Chroogloeocystis siderophila 5.2 s.c.1: one gene and its partner. The protein of the gene in region 1 interacts with the protein of each later gene in a pairwise test. Links are inferred from orthologs where the notes say so. Each region holds a gene or a part of one and is shown in the gene's direction. Other genes may lie near its edges.

Region 1 (4,541 bases):
TGTTGACTTTTTTTACAAAAGTGCGATTTTGACTGTATTAGGTTGATACTCTATCACTTCAGTGATATGTCGTCTTCTTTCTTAAGACAGAGGTTTTCAACAGGTGCTACTTTAAGGCTATCTCGTTTATTGATAGTTTGGGTTGACATATGCGAACTACCAAACAAACTCTAGCCCGACGAGGTAGCAATCATAGTAGATACTCTGAGCAATAGATGTTTGTCGCTACTCCGTTGACCTTTTAGCGGAGGAAATTCTAGAACGTAAAGAAAGTTTATCTAAATGATACGATGAAGGCGACTTGCAGCTTTTAGTAGCTAGCGCTCTTAATACCCAACTAGCTTTCACTCAACAATAAATTTTATGCGTGCTGCTTATAAATCGAGTGTAACCAACCACCAGCGGACAAACGCTTTGAAATCAACATCTGTCACACGTACAAGTGTTCCTGATCGAGTGCGACCGACTGGGAATTTCCCACAAGGAATGACAACTCGCCATCCTACTAGCGTGCCGATTTTGCCCAGTGCCAGAAAACCTCTATGGTTAATTCGCCTCAGCGTTTTGCAACGCAGTTCTACTGTAGTGCTTTTTATCTTGATCGCGACAGTGCTAGCACTTTATAGTGGAACAATTTATTCGCAGCGAAAGTGGTATCAATCATACGAGAAGCGAGAAAATCTTCAACGTCAAGAACGACAGCTGACGACAGCAATTGAAGTGTTGAAAAATAAAATGGCGCAGCAAGCAGAGCAACCTGAAACAGGTTTACTTCCTGCCGATCCCACACAGGCAATTTTCTTGAAACCAGCACCGCAACGCCCCGTGAAATCAATTATTTCTGCAACTTCGATGACTCGCAACAGTTCTCATAACACGACTCCTGTAGGCTATTAAGGATAAGTAAACAACGAGTGCCTAGCACATCAAAAAGTTTGTCTTAATTTAGAACTTACGTAAGCACTCGCTGAAACGCTTATTCTTTAGTTCCTAGCCTTTGGCAACCTCTACGGGGAATGTGGTTCGTGTTTCGTAATTTTGCGTAAGTCCTATTAATATTGTGTTTACCCTAATCTCATCGACTTAAGTATAATTGATAACTTAAAACTTGCCCTATGCCTACTTCAGTTCCTCCTGGCTCTAGCTTTGACCACAAGCGTCGTAGAGTCGCAACTATGGACACACCGCGCCAATCAATTCGGCAAAAACGCAAGAAGCCGCTGAGCCAACAGCTAAAACGTTCTTCAGTACCGTATTTTCGATTGCTCTTGGTGTGGGGTGTATTGCTGGCTGGTGGTTTAGTGCTAGCGGGGAACTTGTATCATCTCCAAGTTGTGCATTCCTCAACTTTGTTAAGAAGAGCGCAACAGCAACAGACAACCTACATACGCCCCTTTGTACCGCGCCGTCAAGTCGTTGACCGCAACGATAACGTGTTAGCGATTGATCGTCAGGTGTACACGCTGTACGTGCATCCTCGATTATTTAAGAATGTTTTAGAAGCAGAAAGTGTCGCTAAAAAAGTTGCGGCAATGCTAGATCGCCCAACAAGTGACCTCGTTACTTTGTTGACGGATGGCTACAACAACGATCGCAATCGAGGGATTCGAGTCGCGTCAGCTTTGTCCGAAGAAGTTGCAGATAAGCTCAAAAAACTGAAGGCAAATGGCTTAGACTTGGTTCAAGAGTCCTCGCGGTTGTATCCTCAAGAAAAGGTTGCTGCTGACGTTGTTGGCTACGTTGATCGCGACCATCGCGGCCAAGCAGGAGTAGAGTATAGTCAGCAAAAGTTACTCGAACGTTCAGCAGAATCCTATAAGCTGCGCAAAGATGGTAAAGGAGTGTTATTAAGCGATCGCGTTCCAGAAAACTTTGTCCATCGCGATGAAACGAAACTGCAACTCACAATCGATACTCGACTGCAACGCACGACGCGCATCGCCTTGCGCGAACAAATGCAAAAGTTCAATGCCAAGCGTGGTGGCGTGATTGTGATGGACGCCCACGATGGTTCGATCCTAAGTTTGGTTGCTGAGCCTTCTTACAATCCTAATGAGTATTTCAACTTTGAACCCCACGCTTTTAGAAATTGGTTACTCGCGGATCTTTATGAACCAGGCTCCACCTTTAAGCCAATAAACATCGCGATCGCGCTCGAAGAAAAAGTCATTAAACCCGACGATGTTTTCCCCGATCCCGATGTCATCAAAGTGGGTGGTTGGTCGATTCGCAATGCTGAAAAAGAAGACAATCTTGCCCTATCGATTACCGGCATTTTACAGCACTCCAGCAATGTCGGCATGGTACAAGTGATGCAACGCCTTAAACCCGACGTGTATTATAATTGGCTGCAAAAGCTGGGCTTGGGAAAAACCGTAGGCATCGATCTCCCATTTGAAGCACGAGGTCAGCTAAAAAATCAAGCAAAATTTGTTTCTTCCCCGATTGAACCCGCAACGGCTTCGTTTGGTCAAGGATTTTCATTAACACCCATTCAGCTGGTGCAACTCCACGCAGCTTTAGCTAATGGTGGCAAGCTCGTTACACCTCATGTTGTACGCGGGTTGATAGATAACCAAGGTCGGCTACAACAACCTAATTTACCACAACCCAAAGCAATCTTCTCGCCACAAACAGCTCAGACGGTTGTCAAAATGCTAGAAGCCGTTGTTCTTGAGGGGAGCGGCAAAGCTTCACAAGTGCCAGGATACCGCATTGGTGGCAAAACAGGTACAGCACAAAAAGCAAACATCGGTGGTCGTGGCTATCAGCGCGGTGCAGTCATTACAAGTTTTGTTGGGATGTTGCCCATTGAATCCCCTCGTTACGTCGTCTTAGCCGTTGTCGATGAACCAAAAGGAATTGCATATGGCTCAACCGTCGCAGCGCCGATCGTGAAGTCCGTAATGGAATCGCTCATTTCGATTGAACGAATTCCCCCAAGTCAGCCTATACCCAAAGAGTAGAGGAGCAGAGGAGAAATTACATATAACGTTCTCTCACCCCTCACCCCTTTGATCGCTGTCCGCTAGACTAAGCAGTAGATAGCAAATGCACTAGACGCTATGACTAACCGCCTTGCCCAAGCTCAAAGCCTTTACTTGCGCAAACACGCAGAAAATCCGATTGACTGGTGGACTTGGTGTGATGAAGCCTTGGCAACAGCAAAAGCACAAAACAAACCAATTTTTCTCTCGATAGGCTATTCGAGTTGCCACTGGTGTACGGTCATGGAAGGAGAAGCATTTTCAGATTTGGCGATCGCCGACTATATGAATGCTCACTTCCTCCCGATCAAGGTAGACCGCGAAGAACGCCCTGACCTTGATAGTATCTATATGCAAGCCTTGCAGATGATGGTAGGTCAAGGCGGTTGGCCTTTAAATATTTTTATTGCTCCTGATGATTTAGTCCCTTTTTATGGCGGGACTTATTTTCCGGTTGAACCACGCTACGGACGTCCAGGCTTTCTACAAGTACTACAAGCGATTCGCCGCTACTACGACACCGAAAAACAAGACTTGCTTGCACGTAAAGCCGCAATTTTGGAAGCAATTCAACAAAGTGCAGTATTGCCTAAAACGCAGCAGTCAGACGAAGACTTGCTCAAAAAAGGCATCGAAACCAATACAGGTGTGATTACGCCGCACGATTACGGTACGCAGTTTCCCATGATTCCCTATGCTGAGTTAGCGCTACGCGGCACTCGGTTTAACTATTCCGCCTGGCGCTACGATATTCCGCAAGTGTGTCAACAACGAGGCTTAGATTTAGCATTGGGCGGTATTTATGACCATGTTGCAGGGGGATTTCATCGCTATACTGTTGACCCGACGTGGACTGTACCGCATTTTGAAAAGATGCTTTACGACAATGGTCAAATTGTTGAGTATCTCGCGAATTTGTGGAGTAACGGCGTTCAAGAGCCGGTAATCGAACGCGCGATCGCTTTAACAGTTCAATGGCTCAAACGCGAAATGACGGCTCCTGAAGGTTACTTCTATGCCGCACAAGATGCGGATAGTTTTACCAGCCCCTACGAAGGTGAGCCAGAAGAGGGAGCTTTCTACGTTTGGAGTTACAGCGAATTGCAGCAAATTCTCTCATCAGAAGAATTATCTGCGCTTGAGCAACAATTTACTGTCACCTCACAAGGCAATTTTGAAGGACGCAACGTTTTGCAGCGACGACACCCAAGTTCGTTGAGTGGCATCGTAGAACAGGCGTTGTCTAAACTGTTTACTGTTCGCTACGGTGCCACACCAGAATCATTAGATGTCTTTCCGCCTGCCAGAAATAACCAAGAAGCAAAAACTCAAAATTGGTCGGGGCGAATTCCTGCTGTTACCGATACCAAAATGATTGTGGCTTGGAATAGTTTGATGATTTCTGGGCTAGCAAGGGCGTACGCAGTTTTCAAAAAATCCGAGTATCTCGAAATTGCGCTGTCATCAGCACGTTTTATTTTGAATCGCCAGCGCGACAATGGACGCTTTCATCGGCTCAATTATGAAGGTCAAACGAGTGTGATTGCGCAGTCA
Region 2 (3,689 bases), on another replicon or contig:
AATGAAAGAAGTCACTGCTAGCTTAGTTGGTCCTGATGCTGGTAAAGAAATGGGTGTTTATTTCGACTACATCTGTTCTGGCTTAAGCTAATTGCTCGTCTACACAAGCAAGGTAGCAGCTAAAGCTTTAAGGTAACTCTCCTTAAATTGAGGTCTGGAAGTTGATCGTGAGTGCTAAGACGTTTTAATCGCTTATTCAAAGCTTCAGAGAGAGGCAATAAGTGTTAAAGGTTTGGTATTGACGCTTGACTTCCAGCCTTTGAGCAATTAACCAAAATTGTTCAGTTATTAAAAAATTGCGTAAACACATGGGAAAATAGGGTAACTGTGGTAGTTTGTTGCCCTTAAGCCACTTGAAATCAGAAATTTTCAAATTCAATAGTCAAGGAGAAACTCAGTCAATGCGGATGTTTAAAGTCACTGCATGTGTTCCTAGTCAAACTCGAATTAGAACACAGCGGGAATTGCAAAATACATATTTCACCAAGCTCGTTCCTTATGACAACTGGTTTCGGGAACAGCAAAGAATTATGAAAATGGGTGGCAAGATTGTAAAGGTGGAACTAGCAACAGGAAAGCCAGGAGTCAATACAGGATTGCTGTAATTGTTCTAATATTTTCGATTTAGGCGAGAGGTCTTTAAGGTCTCTCGTTATTTGATTTGAGTTCGCTTGATAATTCTTAAAAACAGGGCGATCGCATTATTGAAATAGCAGCTATACTCCTAATGTCATAATCTCAAATTAACTGCCGTGCAGATCCGTCAACTAATTCCTTTCTTTGACAAATCTGTGGTTGGATGGGCTAACGAAGCCCGCCTGTTGCGCTGGCTAACATTGCTGTGGTTGTGCATCGGACTAATTATTTTATTTTCTGCATCCTATCCCGTTGCTGCTGTAGAACAAAATGATGGGCTTTATTTCGTCAAGCGCCAACTGGTAGGAATGGCTATTGGTTTAGTAGCATTTAACGTTCTTGTTCATACACCGTTACGCCTTGTACTTGGCATTGCGCATTGGAGTGTATTACTTCTTTTAGGATTAATTTTTTTAACACTGTTTAGAGGAGAAGAAATTTTAAATGTTAAGCGCTGGCTGTCAATTGGGGGAATTCTGATTCAACCGTCTGAGTTAATTAAGCCGTTCTTAATTTTACAAAGCGCTCGTCTTTTCGGGCAATGGGAGAGAGTTCGCTGGCAAGCGCGTTTGTTTTGGTTAGCAGTGTTTGCGCTGATTTTAGCAGGAATTCTTCTTCAACCTAATTTAAGTACAACCGCGCTCTGTGGCATGGCGTTATGGTTAATAGCACTAGCCGCAGGTTTACCTTATCTTCACTTGGCAGGAACAGCTTTACTAGGTATCTTAGCAGCAGTTATCAGTGTTAGTTATAATCCATACCAACTTAAGCGAATTACGTCTTTCCAGAATCCTTGGAGCGATCCAGCAGACACTGGTTATCAGTTAATTCAAAGTTTGCTTGCTGTAGGTTCAGGCGGAACGTGGGGAGCGGGGTTTGGACTATCGCAACAAAAATTACATTATTTGCCAATTCAAGATACTGACTTTATTTTTGCCGTTTTTGCCGAAGAATTTGGGTTTGTTGGTGGTGTATTAATGCTGGTGTTATTACTTATGTATGCGACACTGGCGTTAATCGTAGCACTCAAGGCCTGGCATCCAGTCCACAGATTAGTTGCAGTTGGGGCAATGATTTTTTTGGTAGGACAGTCAATGCTAAACATTGGGGTTGCGACTGGAGTTTTACCCACAACAGGTTTACCACTTCCCTTTATTAGCTATGGAAGTAATTCAGTGATTGCAAGCTTGGCGATCGCCGGATTACTGATCCGTGTTGCTAGAGAAAACGCGGATGCCAACGTTGTCATCTTACCAGGAAGTACCAACCGTAAAGGGCGCTGAAGCTCGGTCAGGCATTACTAAGTTAAAATTGAAGCAGAATCAGCCTTTCAATACATCTGCTCCATGCTCGAACTTTGGCAAACTCGGTTGTATGAACTTGAACAATTTGCGAATACGCTCGTCTCTGACCAACTGACACATCTTGGCTGGTTGAGTGTTGGTGTAATTTTTACGGCTGGTTTGTTAACTAGCTTGACACCGTGTATGCTTTCCATGCTACCGATTACAGTGGGTTATATTGGTGGCTATGAAGCCGAAAACCGCTGGCACGCAATGCGGATGTCTACTTGGTTTGCATTAGGTTTAGCAACAACCTTAGCAACTTTAGGCATCACCGCCGCATTCTTAGGACAAGTTTACGGACAAGTAGGCATCGGGCTACCCCTTATCGTTAGTATCGTGGCGATTTTAATGGGGCTGAATCTACTTGAGGCGTTACCCTTACAGTTACCATCGGTTGGTGGGTTAGAATGGATTTCGCAAGATTTACCCCAAGGAATTCGTTCTTACCTCATTGGTTTGACGTTTGGTGTTGTTGCATCGCCTTGTAGCACACCTGTTCTAGCAACATTACTTGCTTGGGTTGCGACAACGCAAGATTTAATTCTTGGTGCAACGTTACTTCTTGCTTATACCGTTGGCTATGTCGTGCCTTTAATCTTGGCAGGAACTTTTACGGCTACAATCAAAAAATTGTTAGAATTGCGCCGCTGGTCAGGTTGGATTACACCAGTGAGTGGAGCGTTACTTGTTGGTTTTGGTGTCTTCTCACTATTGTCGCGCATTCCCTTAGGAAGTATTTAAATATTTAAATTTAAGTCAATGTCATTAGATTCTGCCAAGTTAAATTTGTGGTTATCGCTGCGGCGCTTTTTTCGGCGTGAGTTTTTACCAGTATTAACAGACTTGCGCTTGGCAATTATTTTGCTGTTGGCGATCGCAGTTTTTAGTATCTCTGGTACTGTTATCGAGCAAGGACAATCAGTCGCATTCTACCAAGCAAACTATCCCGAAGAGCCTGCGTTATTTGGCTTTCTTAGCTGGAAAGTCCTGCTAAGCTTAGGGCTAGATCATGTCTACCGTACTTGGTGGTTTTTAGCACTGCTGATTTTGTTCGGTTCAAGCTTAACGGCTTGTACATTTAGACGTCAATTACCTGCGCTGAAATGGTTTTCGCGAACTTGGAAATTTTATAAACAGCCGCACCAGTTTCGTAAGTTTGCGTTGAGTGCAGAGTTCAGCCACGCTACAGTCGATAACTTAGTGCCTTTAATAGAAAAACGCTATCAAGTTTTTCGCGAAGGAGATGCGCTTTACGCTAGCCGAGGTCTTGTGGGACGTGTTGGACCTATCGTCGTTCATGCCAGCATGATATTGATTCTTGTAGGCGCAATTTGGGGTGCGATGACAGGCTTTATGGCGCAAGAAATGGTTGCGAGTGGGGATAGTTTCAAAGTCCAAAATATAGTTGATGCAGGACCCTGGGCAGCACCACAAATTCCTCAAGATTGGTCGGTACGGGTCAATCGATTTTGGATTGACTACACACCTACGGGCGGTATCGATCAGTTTTATTCAGATTTGTCTGTCATTGACGATCAAGGGCAAGAAGTTAAGCATAAAAAGATCTTTGTCAATGAACCGCTACGCTATCGCGGTGTAACGTTTTATCAAACTGATTGGGGAATTGCGGCGATTCGCATTCGGCTGAATAAAAGTCCAATCTTACAACTACCAATGGCACGGTTGAATACGAATGGTCAAGGACGC

The links. Proteins that work in one complex are often made in the same cells at the same time.
Region 2: the proteins of NIES1031_RS11520 (region 1) and NIES1031_RS08605 interact in binary tests that used the Escherichia coli proteins (3 or more experiments, as listed by UniProt). The link is inferred for Chroogloeocystis siderophila 5.2 s.c.1 from one-to-one orthologs.

Annotation. Positions count from the first base shown.
Region 1 is NZ_MRCC01000008.1:145,364-149,904, reverse strand. Bases 673-3,540 are described here. They hold NIES1031_RS11520 (peptidoglycan D,D-transpeptidase FtsI family protein), read left to right. Parts: upstream 673-1,115; coding sequence 1,116-2,966; downstream 2,967-3,540. Other genes in these bases: NIES1031_RS11515 (thioredoxin domain-containing protein), read left to right, coding at 3,066-3,540; NIES1031_RS11525 (hypothetical protein), read left to right, coding at 673-897. In the rest of the region: more of NIES1031_RS11525, read left to right, coding at 364-672; more of NIES1031_RS11515, read left to right, coding at 3,541-4,541. UniProt on the Escherichia coli protein: Essential cell division protein that catalyzes cross-linking of the peptidoglycan cell wall at the division septum. Required for localization of FtsN.
Region 2 is NZ_MRCC01000006.1:104,260-107,948, reverse strand. Bases 11-2,835 are described here. They hold NIES1031_RS08605 (FtsW/RodA/SpoVE family cell cycle protein), read left to right. Parts: upstream 11-752; coding sequence 753-1,919; downstream 1,920-2,835. Other genes in these bases: NIES1031_RS08595 (cytochrome c biogenesis protein), read left to right, coding at 2,742-2,835; NIES1031_RS08600 (cytochrome c biogenesis protein CcdA), read left to right, coding at 1,983-2,723; NIES1031_RS08610 (phycobilisome linker polypeptide), read left to right, coding at 402-605; apcB (allophycocyanin subunit beta), read left to right, coding at 11-91. In the rest of the region: more of apcB, read left to right, coding at 1-10; more of NIES1031_RS08595, read left to right, coding at 2,836-3,689.